2 regions of the Caballeronia sp. INML2 genome follow, and region 2 is predicted to be linked to the other one. Evidence: riboswitches for the same ligand, from Rfam matches in the RefSeq annotation. Region 2 holds a riboswitch; the other holds the start of a gene.
What was found. A riboswitch is a leader RNA that binds a small molecule or an ion and turns the genes downstream of it on or off. The one in region 2 is predicted to bind glycine.
Positions count from the first base shown of each region.

Region 1: it holds a riboswitch for glycine, as region 2 does, so the genes downstream of both, NCT32_RS29315 (D-amino acid dehydrogenase) here and gcvT (glycine cleavage system aminomethyltransferase GcvT) in region 2, are expected to answer to the same signal.

Region 1 covers NZ_JALQDH010000085.1:23,719-33,316, forward strand. The annotation lists gene NCT32_RS29295 (FAD-dependent oxidoreductase) at 1-734, opposite strand, end outside; gene NCT32_RS29300 (MFS transporter) at 756-2,111, opposite strand; gene NCT32_RS29305 (LuxR C-terminal-related transcriptional regulator) at 2,252-3,070, opposite strand; gene NCT32_RS29310 (cation:proton antiporter) at 3,127-4,380, opposite strand; glycine riboswitch at 4,501-4,574, shown strand; glycine riboswitch at 4,585-4,689, shown strand; gene NCT32_RS29315 (D-amino acid dehydrogenase) at 4,755-6,029, shown strand; gene NCT32_RS29320 (VOC family protein) at 6,069-6,548, shown strand; gene NCT32_RS29325 (aspartate aminotransferase family protein) at 6,612-7,913, opposite strand; gene NCT32_RS29330 (LysR family transcriptional regulator) at 7,991-8,875, shown strand; gene NCT32_RS29335 (helix-turn-helix domain-containing protein) at 9,103-9,598, shown strand, end outside.
Region 2 covers NZ_JALQDH010000040.1:21,393-30,990, forward strand. The annotation lists gene gcvP (aminomethyl-transferring glycine dehydrogenase) at 1-300, opposite strand, end outside; gene gcvH (glycine cleavage system protein GcvH) at 354-734, opposite strand; gene gcvT (glycine cleavage system aminomethyltransferase GcvT) at 796-1,920, opposite strand; glycine riboswitch at 2,037-2,168, opposite strand; glycine riboswitch at 2,179-2,281, opposite strand; gene NCT32_RS13475 (oxidoreductase) at 2,364-3,410, opposite strand; gene NCT32_RS13480 (UvrD-helicase domain-containing protein) at 3,556-5,643, shown strand; gene NCT32_RS13485 (cytochrome c5 family protein) at 5,717-6,631, opposite strand; tRNA gene NCT32_RS13490 (tRNA-Arg) at 6,936-7,011, shown strand; gene NCT32_RS13495 (aromatic ring-hydroxylating dioxygenase subunit alpha) at 7,082-8,101, opposite strand; gene NCT32_RS13500 (GGDEF domain-containing protein) at 8,293-9,387, shown strand; gene NCT32_RS13505 (RNA polymerase sigma factor FliA) at 9,433-9,598, opposite strand, start outside.

The sequences.
Region 1 (9,598 bases), on a different contig from region 2:
TTGTGCACGAGCACGGTCGAGCCCGGATTCGACGATGGATCGAAGTACGCGAGCCGCTCTGTCGGCCGCTCGCTCTCCAGTTCGATATCGACGATCACATAACGCCCTTCGTAGCTCGTTCCTTCGAGCTGAAGACCGAGCGCTTCGCGTATCGTGCTGCGGCCGCCGTCGCTCGCGACGACCCAGCCGGTTTCGAGCGCGTAATCGCCTTCGGGTGTCGTGAGTTGCAGCGTCGCGCCATCGTCGCGCGCGTCGATCGATTTCACGCGCGTTTGCCAGCGAATATCGATGAGGTCGGCGCGCTTCTCGGCGGCATCGAGCAGAAACTGTTCGATGTGATACTGCGCGAGATTGACCATTGGCGGCAGCTTCTGGTTTTCGTCCTGCGGCATCGTGAAATGCAGCACTTCCGTGTCGCGATAGAAGCTTCGGCCGCCCGTCCACGGCAGGCCCGTTTTCAGAAAGCCGCCGAGCGCGCCCAGGCGTTCGATGATTTCCAGGCTGCGCCGCGAGATGCAGATCGCGCGGCTGCCGTGACAGACCGAATCGTCTGCTTCGATCAGCACCGAGCGCACGCCATGATTCGCGAGCCCAAGCGCGACCGCGAGTCCGACCGGACCGCCGCCGACGATCGTCACGTCATGACGCTTCACTTCGACGCCTTGTTCCAGCGCCGGAACGCGCGCCGCATACTTTTTCGCCGTGAACGGATACGGCTTGAATGGCTTGTTCATCGAGTGCTCCTTGCGTGTTCCTCAAACGGCTTGCGCTGCGTTTTGCCTGATCGGCAACATCATGACGATGACCGCGCCGATTGCGAGCAAAACCGCCGAATAGATCAACCCCGACGTGAAGCTGTGCGTCGCGTCCTTCAGCCAGCCGACAATCAGCGGATTGAGCGCCGAGCTGATGTTGCCCGTCGCATTGATGACCGCGATGCCGATAGCACGCGCCCTGAAGCTCAGTGCGTGATCGGGCGTGGTCCAGAAGATCGACATCGCCGTGTATGAGCCCGCCGACGCGAGGCATACGCCAAGCATGCGCAGCGCGGGGTTCGTCGAGCATGCGGTGCAGAGCCAGCCCGCGGCGGAGAAGAGCATCGGCAGCATCAGGTGCCATTTGCGCTCCTGCTTGCGATCCGAGCGGCGGCCCCAGACGATCATCGCGACGATCGTGCAGACCTGCGGAATCGCCGCGAGGAGGCCGATCGTGCGATTGCTCGCATCGGCGCTGAAGCTCTTGACGATGAGCGGCGTCCATACGGCGACCATCGCGAGCGTGTTCACGAGGCAGAAGTACGCGATCGCGAATTTCACCACGGTCGGCGAAAGCAGTTCCGCCACGATGCTCGTGCCGCGTGCATGCCGCGCCGGTGCGCTCGCGTCGCCGGAATGGTCAGATGCGAGCGTGTCGGCAAGCGCGCGCTTTTCGTCGGTATCGAGCCAGCGCGCGTTGCCGGGGTTGTCGTCGAGATAGCGATAGACGACGAGGCCGAGCACTGCCGACGGCAAGCCTTCCAGCAGAAAGAGCCACTGCCAGCCCTTCAGGCCGAGCGTGCCGTCGAGCCCGAGAATGAAGCCTGAAAGCGCCGAGCCGACGGCCGCGGTCACGGGCATCGCGATCATGAAAAGCGCATTGGCGCGCGCACGGTATGCGCCGGGAAACCAGTACGTGAGATAGAGCAGGATGCCGGGCAGGAAACCCGCCTCCGTCACGCCGACCAGCACGCGCAATACATAGAGCGACGCGGGGCTCGTCGCGAACATCGTGGCCGTCGACGCGAGGCCACACGCGACCATGATCGTGCCGATCCAGCGGCGCGCGCCGATACGCGCGAGCACGATGTTGCTCGGAATGCCGCACGCGATGTACGCGACATAAAAGAGCGTCGTCGCAAGGCCGAATTGCGTGCTGGTGAGGCCGAGGTCCTTCATCATCGTCAGGCCGGCGAAGCCGATGTTGATGCGGTCCAGAAACGAAAAGAAGAACAGCACGAAAAGGAACCACAGCAGATGCCGCGAAACTTTCGCGATGACGGGCGGCTCCTGCGTGTGCGGGTTCGATGTGCGTTGCGTCGCGTTCAATGCGCCGCTTGCGCTCGTGGTTTCCATGCTGTCGTCTCCGGTCGTGTCGCTCTGTCGGACATCTGATGCGTCGGAGTATGAAGCGCGCAATCGTGCCGCTTGTCCTCAATTTGGGTACAGCGCGAGGCCGTCAGCGGCCCGGGGAAAACACTTACGCAGGGGAATCGTCAGACCTTGCCCGGCCCGATGCACAGCGCGAACAGTTGCCGCTGGCTCGAAATGCCGAGCCTGCGGTATGCACGCTTCTGATATGTGACGACGCTCGTCGCCTTGATGCCCATCGCATCGCCGATTTCCTGCGCGGTGCGGCCTTCGAGCACGCCGGTCAGCACGTCGAGTTCGCGCTTCGACAGCTCCGGGCACAGGCCGCGCACGCGCGCGAGCATCAGATGCGAGATCGGCATGTCGCGCTGCCCGCAGATCGCGTAATGATGTTTCGCCGCGTGCGCGATGAGCGGCGCCATCGCTTCGATCAACGCGATCTCGCGCGGATGGTAGTTGCCGAAGCGCGTGTCGCGATACAGGTTCACGGAGAGCCACAGATCCGCGCTCGGCTGCACGAGCAGCGACACGCGGTCCGACACGTTCGGCTGGTGATAGCACGCCGCGCGATACGCCTCGTGCGCGATGTCCTCGCTCGTCTGCCGATGGAGCACGAGCATGGAGCCGGGCTTGTCGTTGCGCGCCGAGGAAACGATCTTCTGATTGCCGTCGAGCGCGTAGAAATGGCGCGCGTAGGTGTCGGCGACATCGCGCAGGAAACGCCCGCCGCGATGATCCGCCACCGACACCGTGCGCGGCCGGTTGCCGAATTCATACGCGAAGATCGTGCACTGCGAAATCGAGGCGACGTCGCCGAGCAGCTTCAGCACTTCGGCGGCGAGCGCGTTGGAATCCTCGCTGCCGATCGACGACACGAGCCCGGTGGCGCGGCTGAGATCGAGCTGCCCGTTCGATGAGACGCGGTCGAGTCGCCAGGAGCGCATGATGGGCTGAACGAGATACGTGGGGTCCCGCTATTCTAAGCCCGCGCTCCCGCCCGCTAGCGCGCGATAGCCGAGCGCAGCGCCGCATTGCGGCGCACGATCCAGTTGAAGAGCGGCGTGGCCATCAGCGTGCTGAGCACGGCCATCAGCACGAGGATCGAAAACAGTCCGGGCAGGATCACGCCCGCCGCGAGTCCGATGTTGATGATGATCAGTTCCATCAAACCGCGCGCATTCATCAGCGCGCCGATCGCCATTGCGTCGCCGGAAGGCTCGCCATTGGCGCGCGCGGCCGCCCAGCATGCGATGCCCTTGCCGCCGAACGACGCGAGCAGGATGACGACGGCCGCAAGCATGATAGCCGGGTCCATCAGCATGTCGAGCCGCGTGTTGAGGCCCGAGTAGGTGAAGAACATCGGCAACAGAAACACGACGACGAAGGGCTGCAGCATGTCGCGCAGCTTTTCCGTCAGCGGGCCGCGCGGCAGCGCCACGCCGAGCAGGAAGCCGCCGAACACGGCATGGATGCCGATTGCGTCCATCGCGAATGCGCAGAGCGAGAACAGCACCATGACGGTGGCGAGCACGCTCGTGGGCAGCGGTGTGTGCGGATTCAATCCGGCCGCGAGCCGGCGCAGCAGCTTCCCGCCGGCGAAGATCATGAAGAGCGCGAAGGCCGCGCCGCCGCCGATCGCCGCGTAGGCGCCCATCCACGAGCCGCCGAAGCTCGCGAGCACGATCGCGAGGATGCACCACGCGGCGGCGTCGTCGAATGCGCCCGCGGTCAGCGCGAGCGTGCCGAGCGATGTGCCGGCAAGCCCCCGTTCGTGGATGATGCGCGCGAGCATCGGAAACGCGGTGATCGCGATCGCCGCGCCGAGGAAGAGCGACGCCTCGTAGAGCCGCACCTTCTCCGCGAAGAGACCGGGGATCGTGTGCAGCCACGGCGTGAGCGCAAACGCGAGCGCGAACGGCGCCACGATGCCGGCAAGCGACACGCTCATCGCGCTTCTTGCGCGGGCGCGGAAATGGTCCGCGCGAAACTCCGTGCCGACGAGGAACATGTAGAGCCCGACGCCGAGCTGCGCTGCGACGTAGAGCATGCCCATCGTCGGCTTGGGAAAGAGCGCCTGCTGCCAGTGCGGGAGAAGCATTCCGAAGAGCGACGGCCCGAGCAGCACGCCCGCGATCATTTCACCGACCACTTGCGGCTGGCCGACGCGCTGCGCAAGCCTGCCGACAAGCTGGCTCGCGAGCACGATCACCGCGGCCTGCGCGAAAAAGTAGACGGACAATTGGGAAGACGGCATTTTTGAGCTGCGAAAGAACGAACGACGGGAGTCTGACGGCGAGCGCGGCGGTCTGTCAACGTGACGGGGGCTTGCCACGTCAGTTTTGTACCGGTATTGTCGAAAAGTTCGACAACGCGCCACGGAAGAGCTCGTCCCCCGCGACGACGCCGACGGAGCAACCGCCCCGGAAACTCTCAGGCAAAAGGACCGTGCGCGCCGGAACATCTGGAGAGCGGCGCCTGAACGCGCCCACCGAAGGGGAGCCCCGGCTGCCGACGCGAATGTCGGGCGGCCCGCGGGCGAAACTCTCAGGTACATGGACAGATGGGGCATCGGTGCCGGCTGCGGCATGTGGCCAAGGCCGGCGATGCTCAATCAATCTGGATCATGTCATGTCACGAATCGCCATCATCGGCGCCGGGATCACCGGCGTCACGACCGCTTACGCCCTTGCGCAGCGCGGCTTTCGCGTCACCGTTCTCGAGCGTCATCGCTATGCGGCGATGGAAACGTCCTTCGCCAATGGCGGTCAGCTCTCGGCGAGCAACGCCGAAGTGTGGAATAGCCGTTCCACCGTGCTGAAAGGGCTCAAGTGGATGTTCACGCGCGACGCGCCCCTCCTGATGAATCCGCGGCCGGGCTGGCACAAGTACAGCTGGATCGGCGAGTTCCTGCGTCAGATTCCGAACTATCGTGCGAATACCGCCGAGACGGTGCGCCTTGCGATTGCGGCGCGCGAGCATCTGTTTCGCATCGCGCGGGACGAGAACATCGATTTCGATTTCGAACGGCGCGGCATTCTGCATTTCTACGCGACCCGCAAGGAGTTCGACGCCGCATCGAGGGTCAATGAAATCCTGCGCGACGCGGGCCTCGACTGTCACCCGGTCGCGCCGGAAGAGATCGCATCGATCGAACCGGCCTTGCGCGGCTCGTTTCATGGCGGCTTCTTCACGCCGTCGGATTCCACTGGCGACATCCACAAGTTCACGCGCGGACTCGCCGATGCATGCGCGCGGCACGGCGTCGAGTTCCGCTACGACACGTCGGTGACATCCATCGACGAACAGGCGGGGCGGCTCACGCTGACCGTCGAGCATGCGGGCGAGGCGCAGGCGCTCCAGTTCGATGGCATCGTGATCTGCGCGGGCGTGGGCAGCCGGGCGTTTGCATCGATGGCGGGCGATCATCTCAACGTCTATCCGGTCAAGGGCTATTCGATCACCGTCTGGCTCGACGATGCGAAGAGCCGCGATCGCGCGCCGTGGGTCAGCCTGCTCGACGACCGCGCGAAAATCGTCACGAGCCGGCTCGGCGCGGACCGTTTCCGCGTCGCGGGCACGGCGGAGCTGAACGGCTTCAATCGCGATATCCGCGCGGACCGCATCGCGCCGCTCGTCGAATGGACGCGGCGCCATTTCCCCGATGTGTCGACCGCGCGCGTGATTTCGTGGAGCGGCCTGCGCCCGATGCTGCCCGGCATGTTGCCGAATGTCGGGCAGGGCAGGCGTCCGGGCGTGTTCTATAACACCGGGCACGGGCATCTCGGCTGGACCTTGTCGGCCGCGACGGCGGAGATCGTTGCGGAGGCGGTGTTGCAGCGTTTGCCTTCGAAGCGCGTGCACGTTGGCGCGTCGTCGCGGGTGAGGATGGATACGCCGGCGTGATATCGTCGGCGCACTGTTCACTGTCCGAAGGAGCGCGAAATGGCCGAACTCGTCAATTGCCTTTGGTTCGACGGTAATGCCCGTGAAGCGGCGGAGTTCTACGCCGCCACCTTTCCCGATAGCCGCGTCGGCGCGGGCCATGCGTCCGCGAAGCCGGGCGTGGGGCAGGGGCCGGAGTTGACCGTCGAGTTCACCGTGCTCGGCCAGCGCTTCCTCGGACTGAACGGCGGCCCAAACTTCAAGCCGAACGAAGCGGTGAGCTTCATGGTGCATACCGGCAGCGCGGAAGAGACCGATCGCTACTGGAACGCGATCGTCGGCAATGGGGGCGAGGAAAGTCGGTGCGGCTGGTGCAAGGATCGCTGGGGTTTTTCATGGCAGATCACGCCGAAGCGGATGCTCGAGATTTTCAGCGGCCCCGATCGCGAAGCCGCGCGACGCGCGATGGACGCGATGATGACGATGAAGAAGATCGACATCGCCGTGATCGAGCGCGCGGCGGCGGGCGCGCATCGTTGACGCTACGTCCAGGGCGTGCTTGGAGCTTTTGTTAATCGGGCTTTCGCCGGGATCCGGCAAGACCTACAGCGAACGCTCGATAGCCTTGCCGAGCAAATCAATCCCGAGATCGATCTCTTCCTCGCTCACGGTAAGCGGCGGCGCAATACGAAACACCCCGCCCATGCCAGGCAACTGCACGATGTTCATGCTCAACCCGAGCTTCATGCACTCGCGCGTGATCTTCGCGCCGAGTCCATCGGCGGGCTCCTTCGTGCGGCGATCCCTGACGATCTCCACACCCAGCAGCAGACCGCGTCCGCGCACATCGCCGATGCAGTCGAAGCGCTCCATCAGATCGAGCAGCCCGCGTCTGAGCCGCGCGCTCATCACGTTCGCGCGCGCGACGAGCCCATCGCGCTCGACCACGTCCAGCACGCGCAAGCCGACGGCAGCCGGCAGCGGATCGGACACGTGCGTCGTGTAAAACAGATAGCCGAGTTCGTGCGCTCTTTCTTCGATCGCCGCCGAAGTGATGGTGGCCGCGAGCGGCAAACCCGCGCCCAGCGTTTTCGATAGCGTGAGGATGTCGGGCGTGACGCCGTCGCGCTGGCACGCGAACATCGTGCCCGTGCGGCCGATGCCGGTTTGCGCTTCATCGAGAATCAGCAGCATGCCGCGCGCCTCGCACTTGCGCTTCAGCGCCGCCATGTAGCCTTCCGGCAATTCGATGATGCCGCCCGAGCTCAGGATCGGCTCCGCAATGAACGCCGCGAGATTGCCGCTCGACTGACGATCGACGAGATCGAACGCGTAGTCGAGTTCCGCGAGCCAGTCGTAGTGACCGTTGCGCTCGAAGCGCGGGCGATACGGAAACGGCGCGGGAATCGCAAACGAGCCGACCGCCGCCGGACCGACGCCCTTGCGCCCGGCGCTGTACGTGGCCGACGCGGCATGCCCCGTCATGCCGTGCCACGACTGCGCGAAGCCGACGATTTCGTACCGCCCCGTGACGAGCTTCGCCATGCGGATCGCCGCCTCGTTAGACTCCGCGCCCGTGCTGAGCAGAAGCGCGCGATCGAGCCCGGCGGGCGTGATATCGGCGAGACGCGTCGCGAGATCGACCACGGGACGCGACAGCATCCCGCTGAAGAGATGGTCCAGCTTGCCCGCATATTCGCTGATCACCGACACGATTTCAGGGTGACTGTGCCCCAGCACGGCACTCATCTGTCCCGACGTGAAATCGAGGATCGCGCGGCCGTCGGCGTCGTAGACGAAGCTGCCCTGGGCGCGCTCGATGATCATCGGCTCGAATGTGCCGCCGTAGCGGATGAGGTGCTGTCTGGCGTTCTGCCAAAAAATTGCGTCGTCGTTCCGGGACACCTTGCTTCTCCTCTCGAAAGGTGAAGGGAATTTGCAGTGTAGTCGGCGCTCTGGTTTTATAGAATCGAATAGTTCTAATGCAAGATAGAAGAGGCGCTAATACCTTGAGTCTTTCGCTCGAGATCGAATTGCTGCGATCGTTTGCCGTCATCGCGGAAGTGCGGGCGCTGAGCCGCGCGGCGGAGCGGATCGGCCGGACGCAGTCCGCGCTCAGTCAGCAGATGAAGCGGCTGGAAGAGATCGTCGATCAGCCGCTCTTTCAGCGCACTGGCCGAGGCGTCGTGCTGACGAATCCCGGCGAGCGTCTGCTCGTTCACGCGCAGCGCATCCTGCGGCTGCACGACGAGGCGATGGCCGATTTATGCGGCAAGGGGCTGTCGGGCAGCATCCGTTTCGGCTGTCCAGACGACTACGCGGCCGTTTTTCTGCCGGCCTTGTTGCGGCAGTTTTCGAGCCAGCATCCCCATGCGCTGGTGGAAGTCGTGTGCGGCCCGACGCCCCGGCTCGCCGAGCAGTTGAAGAAGCGGGCGCTCGATCTCGCGATGCTCTCGCTGCCCGAAGACAGCCCCGGCGACGACGTGATCCGGCGCGAGCAGCTTGTCTGGATCGGCTGTCCGGGGATGGATTCGGCGCACTACGACCCGTTGCCGCTCGCGCTCTCCGATCCGGATACGCTCGATCACATTGCCGCGTGTGAGGCGTTGCAGCGCACGGGCAAGGCGTATCGCATCGCGTACGCGAGCAGCAGCCTCGCGGGTCTCACCGCGCTCGTGCGCTCCGGGCAGGCCTTCGCGGTCATCACGCAGACGGCGGTGCCCGCGGACCTCTGCGTGCTGAATGCCGACCCCGGCCTGCCTGCCTTGCCGGGCGTGGGCATATCGCTGAAATTCGCGCGGGACCGGCCTTCGCTGCTGACGGCGGCATTTGCGGACCACATCCGGCTCACGCTGCCGTTGCTTTGATGAGATTGATTCGATTCGGCGAAGTAGGCCGAGAATCGCCCGCTTTCCGGCGCTTGGCGATTTGCTGACGCGCGCTACGATGCTTTCCATCCCCTCCAGCTCTTTTCCCTCCAGGGAGTGAGCGACTTCGCGTCGTGCGGATTCCGTCCGCACGACGTTTTTCTTTTGCAGCGGAAGATTGCGCGCGCGGGCTACACTAGCCGCTCACTTTCCGCGCCCTGAACGCCATGCCATCTCGCGACCACGACAGCGCCGACGACTCGCAAGACCCGGCGCTGCTGCGGCGCCTCTTGCGCGCCAAGGACCGCATGGATGCGTCGTCGCATGAAGACTGGCCGGTCAGGCGCCTCGCCGAAGTCAGCGGCGTTTCCGAAGCCCATTTCGCGCGCTCGTTCAAGCGGGCGTTCGGGATTCCGCCGCATCGCTATCTGCTGACGCGGCGCATCGAGCAGGCCGTCACGCTGTTGCGCGACACCGATCTTTCCGTCACGGACATCGCCTTCGTCACCGGCTGGGAGAGCCTCGGCACCTTCGGCCGCATCTTTCGCGATATCACCGGTCACAGTCCGGGCGCGATGCGCATCGAATCCCGCGCAGACGTTCCCGCGCTCGAGCGCGTGCCCGCCTGCGTGCTGAAGGCGGCGCAGCGCCCCGATCTCACGATCGCAGTTTTGGAGAAGCGGCGGCGCGGGGCGAACGGTACAGTGCGGCCATCTTCAACGA
Region 2 (9,598 bases):
GATGTAGGTTCGAAACACCAGATTCTCGTCCGCCAGCCGGCGCAGCGACGCGAGCGCTTCCGCTTCGCTCTTCGGCTGCGTGAACGCACCGAGCGGCAGCGTTTCGTTGCGGCGGATCGATTCAGGAATCACCGCGTCGATGAAGGCCGCGCGCGACGCGAAACCGAGCGCTTCGAGCATCGCGCGCTGGTCCGCTTCATCGGGGCCGATGTGCCGCTCGACGAATGCGTCGTGGCATTCGAGCGCGGCGAGTGACAGGGAAGTGCGGTTCATCAGGCGATCCGGGTGTTCGAGCTTCATGTGAGTTCCTGCGATGCGGCTCACCGTTGAGCCGCAATCGTCATTGAGATGAGTTATTCGCCGATCGACTTGCCGTAGCCTTCGGCGTCGAGCAGCTTGTCCAGGCCGGCGTCGCCCGCCGGCTTGATCTTGAAGAGCCAGCTTTCGTACGGCGCGCCGTTCACCTGATCGGGCGCCGACGTGAGCGCGTCGTTCGATGCGACGATTTCGCCCGAGACCGGCGCGTAGATGTCCGATGCCGCTTTCACCGATTCGATGACGGCGATCGCATCGCCCGCGGTCACGGTCTTGCCCGCCGCGGGCAACTCGACGAAGACGATGTCACCGAGCGCTTCCTGCGCGTGATCGGTGATGCCGACGGTCAGCGTGCCATCGGATTCGGTGCGGACCCATTCGTGCGATTCGGTGTATTTCAGATCGGCCGGGATGCTCATTGGATGCTCCTTGCGTGTGCTTTCGTGAGGTTCTTGATTCGAGGAAACGGGCGCGACGGCGTTACGACAGCTCGACGAGAACCTTGCCGTTGCGCACGAACGGAAGTTTTACCACGCGCGCCGGAAGTTGCTTGTCGCGGATGACGACCTGCACCGTGTCTCCGACGGCGACAGCCGCCGGCACGCGCGCGAAGGCGATGGATTCCTGCATCGACGGCGAAAAGGTGCCGCTCGTGATCTCGCCGTCGCCGTGCGGCGTGACGACTTTCTGATGGGCGCGCAGCACGCCGCCCGCCTTGCCGTTTTCCTTGATCAGCACGAGCCCGACGAAATTGGCCTTGGAGCCGTGCGCCTCGAGCGCGCTGCGGCCAACGAAATCGCGCTGCGTTTTCAGATCGACGGTCCATGCGAGGCCGGCGTCGAGCGGCGAAACCGTCTCGTCCATGTCCTGACCGTACAGGTTCATGCCGGCTTCGAGACGCAGCGTGTCGCGCGCACCGAGGCCGGCGGGCTTCACGCCCACGGCGGCGAGCGCGTTCCACAACGCTTCGACTTGTGTCGCCGGAACGACGATCTCGAAGCCGTCCTCGCCGGTATAGCCGGTGCGCGCGAGCATCAGCTCGCCATATTGCGTCGACGGGAAAACGGCCGCGTTGAATGGCTTGATGTCCTGAGTTTGCGCGCGCGTGTCCGGCAGCACTTGCCAGGTCTTTTCGCGCGCGGTCGGGCCCTGAACGGCGATGATCGCGAGATCGCGGCGCGGCGTGATGGAAAGATTGAATTCGCCTTCGGCATTCAACTGGCCGAACCAGGCGATGTCCTTTTCCGCCGTCCCCGCGTTCACGACCACGCGGAAACTCGTTTCGGAAAAGTAGTAGACGATCAGATCGTCGATCACGCCGCCGTTGCCGTTGAGCAGGCACGAGTAGAGCGCACGGCCGGGCGTCGTGAGCTTGTCGACGTTATTGGCGATGGCGTACCTGAAGAATTCGCGGACGGCGTCGCCCTCGAAATCGACGACGCGCATATGCGACACGTCGAACATGCCGGCGTCGGTGCGCACGGCGCGATGCTCGTCGATCTGCGAACCGTAGTTGACGGGCATGTCCCAGCCGCCGAAATCGACCATGCGCGCGTTCAGCGCGAGGTGGGCGGCGTGCAGGGGCGTGTGTTGAAGTTCGGTCATCGGGGCCTCGGTTCGCGAAACAAAAAAGGCCACGCCGCGCACATTTCGCCCGGCCGATGCCTTTTCGTGCTGCCGAAAGCAGCGCGCAAGGCTCATGCCCCGTAGCGGATGCGATGCGTGACCCCTCTGTCCTCGGTACCTGAGAGATTGCGCGAACCGTGCACGGTCGTGCTGCGGTTCATCGCGCGCCCCTTCGGTGGGCAACTGGCTTCATGAGGAAGCCGCTGCCGCTCTCCAGAGTGCGAGGAAACGAATTCCTCGACGCCGTCGGTCCTTTTGCCTGAGAGTTTGCGGGTATGCCCCTTCGGCGGCGCGGTCTTCGCTGCATGAACGAAACCACGCGCTCTCCCGACGCGTGCGGCAGAATTTACGCGACCGAATAGGGCTTGTCAAACGGATTCGGGCGCGTTCGATGGACACCGAACACGTCCGCTGAACGATGTTCAGTCGAGTTGCCGAAACGGCACGCGCCGCCCTTCCCGGTCACTCTGAATCGCCAGTTCGATGATCGTCATCGTATCGACCGCGTCCTGCGGCGAAATGGGAAACGGCTTGCCGTCCTGAATCGACGCCGCCAGCGCGCGATAAAACTCGATATACGCGCCGTCCTTCGTGGCGAATTCATGGCGCAGGTCGAGATCGCCATCGACTTCGCGCAGCACGCCCGGCGGATTCTTCGCAAACTCCGGATTGCCGGGCCGCATGCCGGAACGCAACTGGTCTTCCTGCGTATCGAGCCCGTTTTTCACATAGCTGCCCCGCGTGCCGTGGATCGCGAAACGTGGCGGTTCCAGCGCCGCGAGCGCGCTGGCGTGCAGGATCACTTCCTTGTCGTCGTAACCGAGCACGAGATGCACGTAATCCGGCGCGTGCGCGTGATCGCGATGCGCCTTCACGAACGCCGTCACCGTCTGCGGCGCGCCGAAGAGCGTCAGCGCCTGATCGATCAGATGCGGCCCCAGATCGAACAGCAGGCCGCCGCCGCGCTCGGCTTCCTCGCGCCAGCGCTGCGGCACTTTCGGGCGAAAACGGTCGAAATGCGATTCGTAATGCGTGATGCGCCCGAGCCGCCCGCTTTCGACGAGCGCGCGCACCGTCATGAAGTCGCCGTCCCAGCGGCGGTTGTGAAACGGCGCGAACACGAGACCGCCTTGCGCGGCGAGATCGGCGAGCGTGCGTGCGTCGCGCGCGGAAAGCGTGACCGGCTTGTCGACGACCACATGCTTGCCCGCCGACAACGCGCGATGCGCGAGATCGAAGTGCGTGTCGTTCGGCGTCGCCACGACGACACATTCGAGCCCGTCGACGGCGAGCAGCGCCTCGAAGTCCGCGACGATCCGCGCGTTCGGATAATCCGCCGTCGCGCGTTCGGCCTGGCTCGTCGCGATGGCCGTCACTTCCGCCCGGCCGCAGTGCTCGATGACGGGTGCGTGAAATGTCGCGCCGGCGAGGCCGTAGCCCATCACGCCGACTTTCAGTGCTGTGCTCATGCGGGCATCGTCCTGTCGTAAATTCGATCGGATATTGTGGCACGAACGAGGGCCGGAACCGCGCCGCCGCTATCGTGTTAACATCGCGCTCTCCTCCGCGCGCGGGTTTCAGCAAGCGCGCCCCGAACTCCAGAAGCCCAATACGATGTCCGCTGGTCTCAACGCCGCGCAAAGCGAAGCCGTGCGCTATCTCGATGGTCCCTGTCTCGTGCTCGCCGGCGCGGGCAGCGGCAAGACGCGCGTGATCACACAGAAGATCGCGCATCTGATCGAAGGACGCGGCTTCGAGCCGAAGCACATCGCCGCGCTCACGTTCACGAACAAGGCCGCGCTCGAAATGCGCGAGCGCACCGCGAAGCTGCTCGAAGGCAAGACGCTCACGACGCCCGGCAAGGAAGGCCGCAAGATTCCCGTCAATCAATTGACGATCTGCACCTTCCACTCGCTCGGCGTGCAGATCATGCGGCAGGAAGCGGAGCACGTCGGGCTGAAGCCGCAGTTCTCGATCATGGATTCGGACGACTGTTTCGGCATGGTCCAGGAACAACTCGGCACGACCGACAAGGGGCTGATCCGCAAGATCCAGTCGATCATCTCGCTGTGGAAGAACGCGATGGTGTCGCCGGATCAGGCGTCCGTGCTCGCGAGCAACGACGACGAGCACCAGGCAGCGATCGTGTATCGCAGCTATGCGGCGACGCTGCACGCGTATCAGGCGCTCGATTTCGACGATCTGATCCTGCGTCCCGCGCAGCTTTTCGCCGAGAACGAGCAGGTGCGCGACAAGTGGCAGAACCGCCTGCGTTATCTGCTGATCGACGAGTATCAGGACACCAACGCCTGTCAGTACGAATTGCTGAAGCAGCTCGCCGGCCCGCGCGCGGCGTTCACGGCGGTCGGCGACGACGATCAGGCCATCTACGGCTGGCGCGGCGCAACGCTCGAAAACCTCGCGCAGCTCGGCAAGGATTTTGCGAAGCTGCACGTCGTCAAGCTGGAGCAGAACTATCGCTCGACGGTGCGCATCCTGACGGCGGCGAACAATGTCATCGCGAACAATCCGAAGCTGTTCGAAAAGAAACTGTGGTCCGAGCACGGCATGGGCGACACGATCACCGTCACCGGCTGCAACGACGAGGAGCACGAGGCGGAATCCGTCGTGTTCCGGCTATCGGCGCACAAGTTCGAGCGGCGCACGCAGTTCCGCGACTACGCGATTCTTTATCGCGGCAATTTTCAGGCGCGCATCTTCGAGCAAGTGCTGCGGCGCGAGCGCATTCCTTATGTGCTGTCGGGCGGGCAGTCGTTTTTCGACAAGGCGGAGATCAAGGATCTCATCGCGTATCTGCGCCTGATCGCCAATCCCGACGACGATCCCGCGTTCATTCGCGCGATCACGACTCCGCGGCGAGGCGTCGGCAATACCACGCTCGAAGCGCTCGGCGCGTTCGCGGGCGCGGCGAAGGTGTCGCTCTTCGAGGCGGTGTTCATGGGCGGCATCGAGGCGCGTCTGTCTGCGCGGCAGGTCGAGCCGCTACGCACCTTCTGCGAATGGATTCGCCGGCTGTCGGACCGCGCGGCACGCGATCCCGCGACCGAAGTGCTCGACGACATGATGGAAGCCATCCACTACGAGTCGTATCTCTACGATGCGTACGACGAGCGCCAGGCGCAGTCGAAATGGCAGAACGTGCTCGAGTTTCTCGAATGGCTCAAGCGCAAGGGCACGAAGCCCGAAGCCGCGCCGGGAACGGAGCAGACAGGCTACGACACCGCCGACGGGTTCGCCGATGAAGGCAAGAACCTGCTCGGCCTGATCCAGACCGTCGCGCTGATGTCGATGCTCGAAGGCAAGGAGGAAGATCCGGATGCGGTGCGGTTGTCGACGGTGCATGCGTCGAAGGGACTGGAGTATCCGCACGTGTTTCTGGTGGGCGTCGAAGAAGGGATCATGCCGCATCGCGGCAGCTCGGACGACGACGCGCCCGTCGACGATTCGCGCATCGAGGAAGAGCGCCGGCTGATGTATGTCGCGATCACGCGCGCGCAGCGCAGTCTGCATCTGAACTGGTGCAAGAAGAGAAAGCGCGCGCGGGAGACGGTGGTGTGCGAGCCCTCGCGCTTCATCCCCGAGATGCTGCTCGACGATGCGCCGCCACCGACCGCCGAGGAAAAGCCGCTGTCGCCGAAGGATCGTATGGCGATGCTCAAGGCGATGCTGCAGAAACCTTGATGCCTTCTTCGTGCTCCAAACAAAAAACCCTGCGCCGCAAGACGCAGGGTTTTTCTCATTGCACTCGAGAAGGTTACTTCGCCGCGTTCACCATGTAATCGACGGCCGCCTTCACGTCCGCATCCGGCGCGTTCGATCCGCCCTTCGGCGGCATCGCGCCTTTGCCGTGCAGCGCGTAGTTATAGACGGTGTCCATCGGCTCCTTCAGGCGCGGCGCCCATGCGGCCTTGTCGCCGAACTTCGGCGCGTTGAGCACGCCGGCCGCGTGACACGCCTGGCAGACTTGCTCGTAGAGTGCCTTGCCGGCCTGCGCGGCATCCGCGCTTTGACCGCCGGCCGCCGGCGCAGCCGATGCAGCCTGCGGCACCGATGCCAGCGCCGCGACGGCTGCCGCCGCCTGCGCGTTCTCATTCGCGCTCGCTCCCGCCGGAGCCGCCGCGCCCGAAGCCGCTGCCGCACCTGATGCGCCCGCGCTCGCCGCTGGGCCCGACGCGGGTTGCGCCGGTTCGGCCAGTTTGCCGCCGCTGCCGTTCGCCATATAGACAACCGCGCGCGCAATTTCGAAGTCGCTGTAATCGTCGGGGCTGGCGCCGCCGCGTGCGGGCATCGCGCCCTTGCCGTTGAGCGCGTTGTGCAGGAGCGTGTCGTAGCCTTCGCCGATGCGCGGGGCCCACGCGCCGGCATCGCCGAACTTCGGTGCGCCAGCGGTGCCCGCTGCGTGACAGGCCGAGCAGACGGCCTTGAAAACTTCTTCGCCGGTCTTGTAGACGCGCGGTGCGTTGGCATCGCGGATATCGACCTGCGCGGCGGGCGCGATGCGCTCCTTCACCGACTGCTCGATGTCCGTGCCCGCGCCGGTACGCGTCGAGTTGTTCACATACACCGCGAGCAGAATGATGATGGCGACCGGGATGCCGAATCCCGCGATGACCGCGGCGATGAGTTGGCCGGGTGTCTTGATCGGGGCTCCGTGGGGTGCTTCGCTCATGCTTGTCTCGTCTCCCGTTTTTTGGTGTGAGTCGGTTCAGTGACAGCGTGACAGCTACCGCATTGCGCTTGCGCGGGCCTTGGGGAAAGGCACGGTCGATTATAGACGGAACGCTTAACTGTCGGCGCGAGGTGGCCGGGGCGGCGGTGCGGGCGTTTACCCGAATCGTGTGATGCTTCGCGCGATGCGTCCAGGCCCGTGCGATGGACGAAGTCATGGAAAACAGGTATTCTCTCGGATTCGCATGGGCCTTGTAGGCGCCTTTTGTTTTCGGGCGCTCCCTCACGCAAGGCCTTTCTCCGATGCGCCCGTAGCTCAATGGATAGAGTACTGCCCTCCGAAGGCAGGGGTTGCTGGTTCGATCCCAGCCGGGCGCGCCAATGAATTCCCCCTCGATCCGGTTGTCGTTCGTTGGTTGTTTCTGTCCGCGATTCCGCCGGCCCGGCTGAACTAGCGCTCGCCGGAAAACGCTCCCGATTCGCCCACCATCGTCCCCCACCCAAACCCCATCCCCGCCAACCACCTCCGATACGCCACCGCCATCCGATCACACCGCTGATGCAGCTCCGCATCGAGATCGAGCGGCAGACGCCGAGGCCATTGCGACTCGACGATCGGCGTGTCCTGCATCAGGATCTCCATATTGAAGTCGTAGAGCGCCTGATCGGAATGCGTCGTGTCGTCCTCATGAATCGACACGAGCCACGCGCGCGTCTCCGTCTGCGTCACCGGCGACGCCGCCAGCATGATATGCAGCGCGCCCTGCCCGCCCGATGCCATCTTCGTGAGACTCGCGATCAACGGCCGCTTGACGCGATACACATAGTCGATCATCGCGCCGCCGCCCTGCCCCGGAATCCCCGCGGGCTGCCAGTATCGACACTGCCGCGCTTCGAGTCCGCCATCGGAAGTCTGCACGACTTCATAGTCCGGCACTTCCGTATGCGTCTCTTCGCCCAGAATCCCCACATGCACGAACGAAAAGTGCGCCATATCGAGAAAATTCTCGACGACGCGCGGCGCCGACGACCTCACAGTCTGCGGCGCGAGATTGATGCGCCGCCCCCCGGGAATCGCGGCTTCGGGAAAGAAATCGAGCGCGTAAGCCGGTTCGCTCAAGCACATCCACACGACGCCGTACTTCTCCTCGCTGACGAAGGTCGTCGCGCAGGCACGCTTCGAAGGACGCAGCGACGGATTCGACGGAATGTGCAGACACTGCCCTTCGATGTCGTAACGCCAGCCGTGATAAGGGCACACGATCTGATCGCGCATCACATGTCCGAGCGACAACTGCGCGCCCCGATGCGGACAGTAATCGCGCCACACATGCGCCGCGCCGACACTGTCACGCCACACGACGATCCGCTCATCGGCGACGACGAACCCGCGCGCAGCGCCTTCGGGAACGTCTTCGCTATTGCAAACCGGCAGCCATTCGCCAGCCAGAGAAAGAGATTCGTCGCGCATCACAGTGAATCAGAAATAGAAGTCCGAAAGCCGTTATTACACGAAACACAGCGTCTTCACAAAACGTTGCAAAATAGCGGATCGCTCGCTCGGCGCAATTCGATGCCACTCCATCCAGCCGATGCCACGCGACGGGGCCGCAGTACATGACAGCAAGATAAAAGAAAGAAATCACCATCCAGGGGTTCAGTATGGAGCAGGCGCATCAACCGGCACGCCGGACTTATGCCTTCGCATGGTCCGAACACCGGAATCCCGAACGCGAGCAGGCCACGCTGCGGGTCTGGATGGGAGCGGCGGTTCTTCTGGCCTACGGCGTCTTCGCCTGGCTACGCCCTTCATACGATGCACTGCTGGTTGCACGCCTCGTCGCGCTCTATGTGTCTTACGGCGCGGTGACGCTCCTGATCGTGAGCCGCATGAGTTCGCCTTCGGAGAAGCGTCTCACCGTCACGACCATCGCCGATCAAACCCTGCTCGGGCTCGCGCTCGCGGCGGGCGGTGCGATCGCGCTACCGCTCATCTGGGTGATGTTCTGGTTTCTGATCGGCTCGGGATGCCGATACGGCAAGCGCACGCTCGCCGTGTCGTGCGCGACGGCGCTCATCATCGTGATCGCGCTCGGTATCTGGCAGCCGTGGTGGCGCGCCAATCTTCCCGCCGCGATCGGGCTGGGCTTGAGCGTGCTGGGCGCATCGGTGTATTTGAGCGTGCTCGTCGATCGGCTCGGCAACGCGAATCGCGATCTCGCACGTCAGGCATCGACCGATCCGCTCACCGGTCTGTCCAACCGATACGCGCTCGAGCGGGTCGTCGATCGCGCGATGAGCACGCGCGATGCCGATGGCGACCACGCCGCCGCGCTCCTCCTCATCGACCTCGACGGCTTCAAGGAAGTGAACGATACCTACGGTCACGCCGTCGGCGACATGCTGCTGCAAGCCTTCGCGCAATCGCTCGCGAAGCGCATGCGCAAGACGGACACGATCGCGCGTCTGGGCGGCGACGAGTTCGTCGTGCTCGCGCATCAGGTACGCGATCGCGCGGCGGTGCTGTCGGTGGCCGACAGCATTCACTCGGTGCTCGGCGCGATGACCTCGGTGCAGGAGCGGCCGGTGTCGGTATCGGCGAGCATCGGCGCGTGTCTGCTTTCCAGCGCGACGGCCGCGCAACAATCCGGCATCACCGCCGTGCTGCGCGCCGCCGACCGTGCGATGTATCGCGCAAAAAGTCTCGGCGAAGGGAAAACCGTCTTCGCCGAAACGCGCGACTTCGAAGCGAATTGAATCGACGTGCCCGCATGCAGGCGGGCACCCCGGCTCAAGGCCGGATCACGCCTCGACGCTCGTCCACGCCTGCTCGCGCAGCTTCGTGCGCAGACGCGCGACCGCCTGGCTGTGCAACTGGCACACACGCGATTCGCTGACTTCCATCACCGCGCCGATTTCGCGCAGGTTCAGACCGCGTTCGTAGTAGAGGCTCATCAGCAGCTTCTCG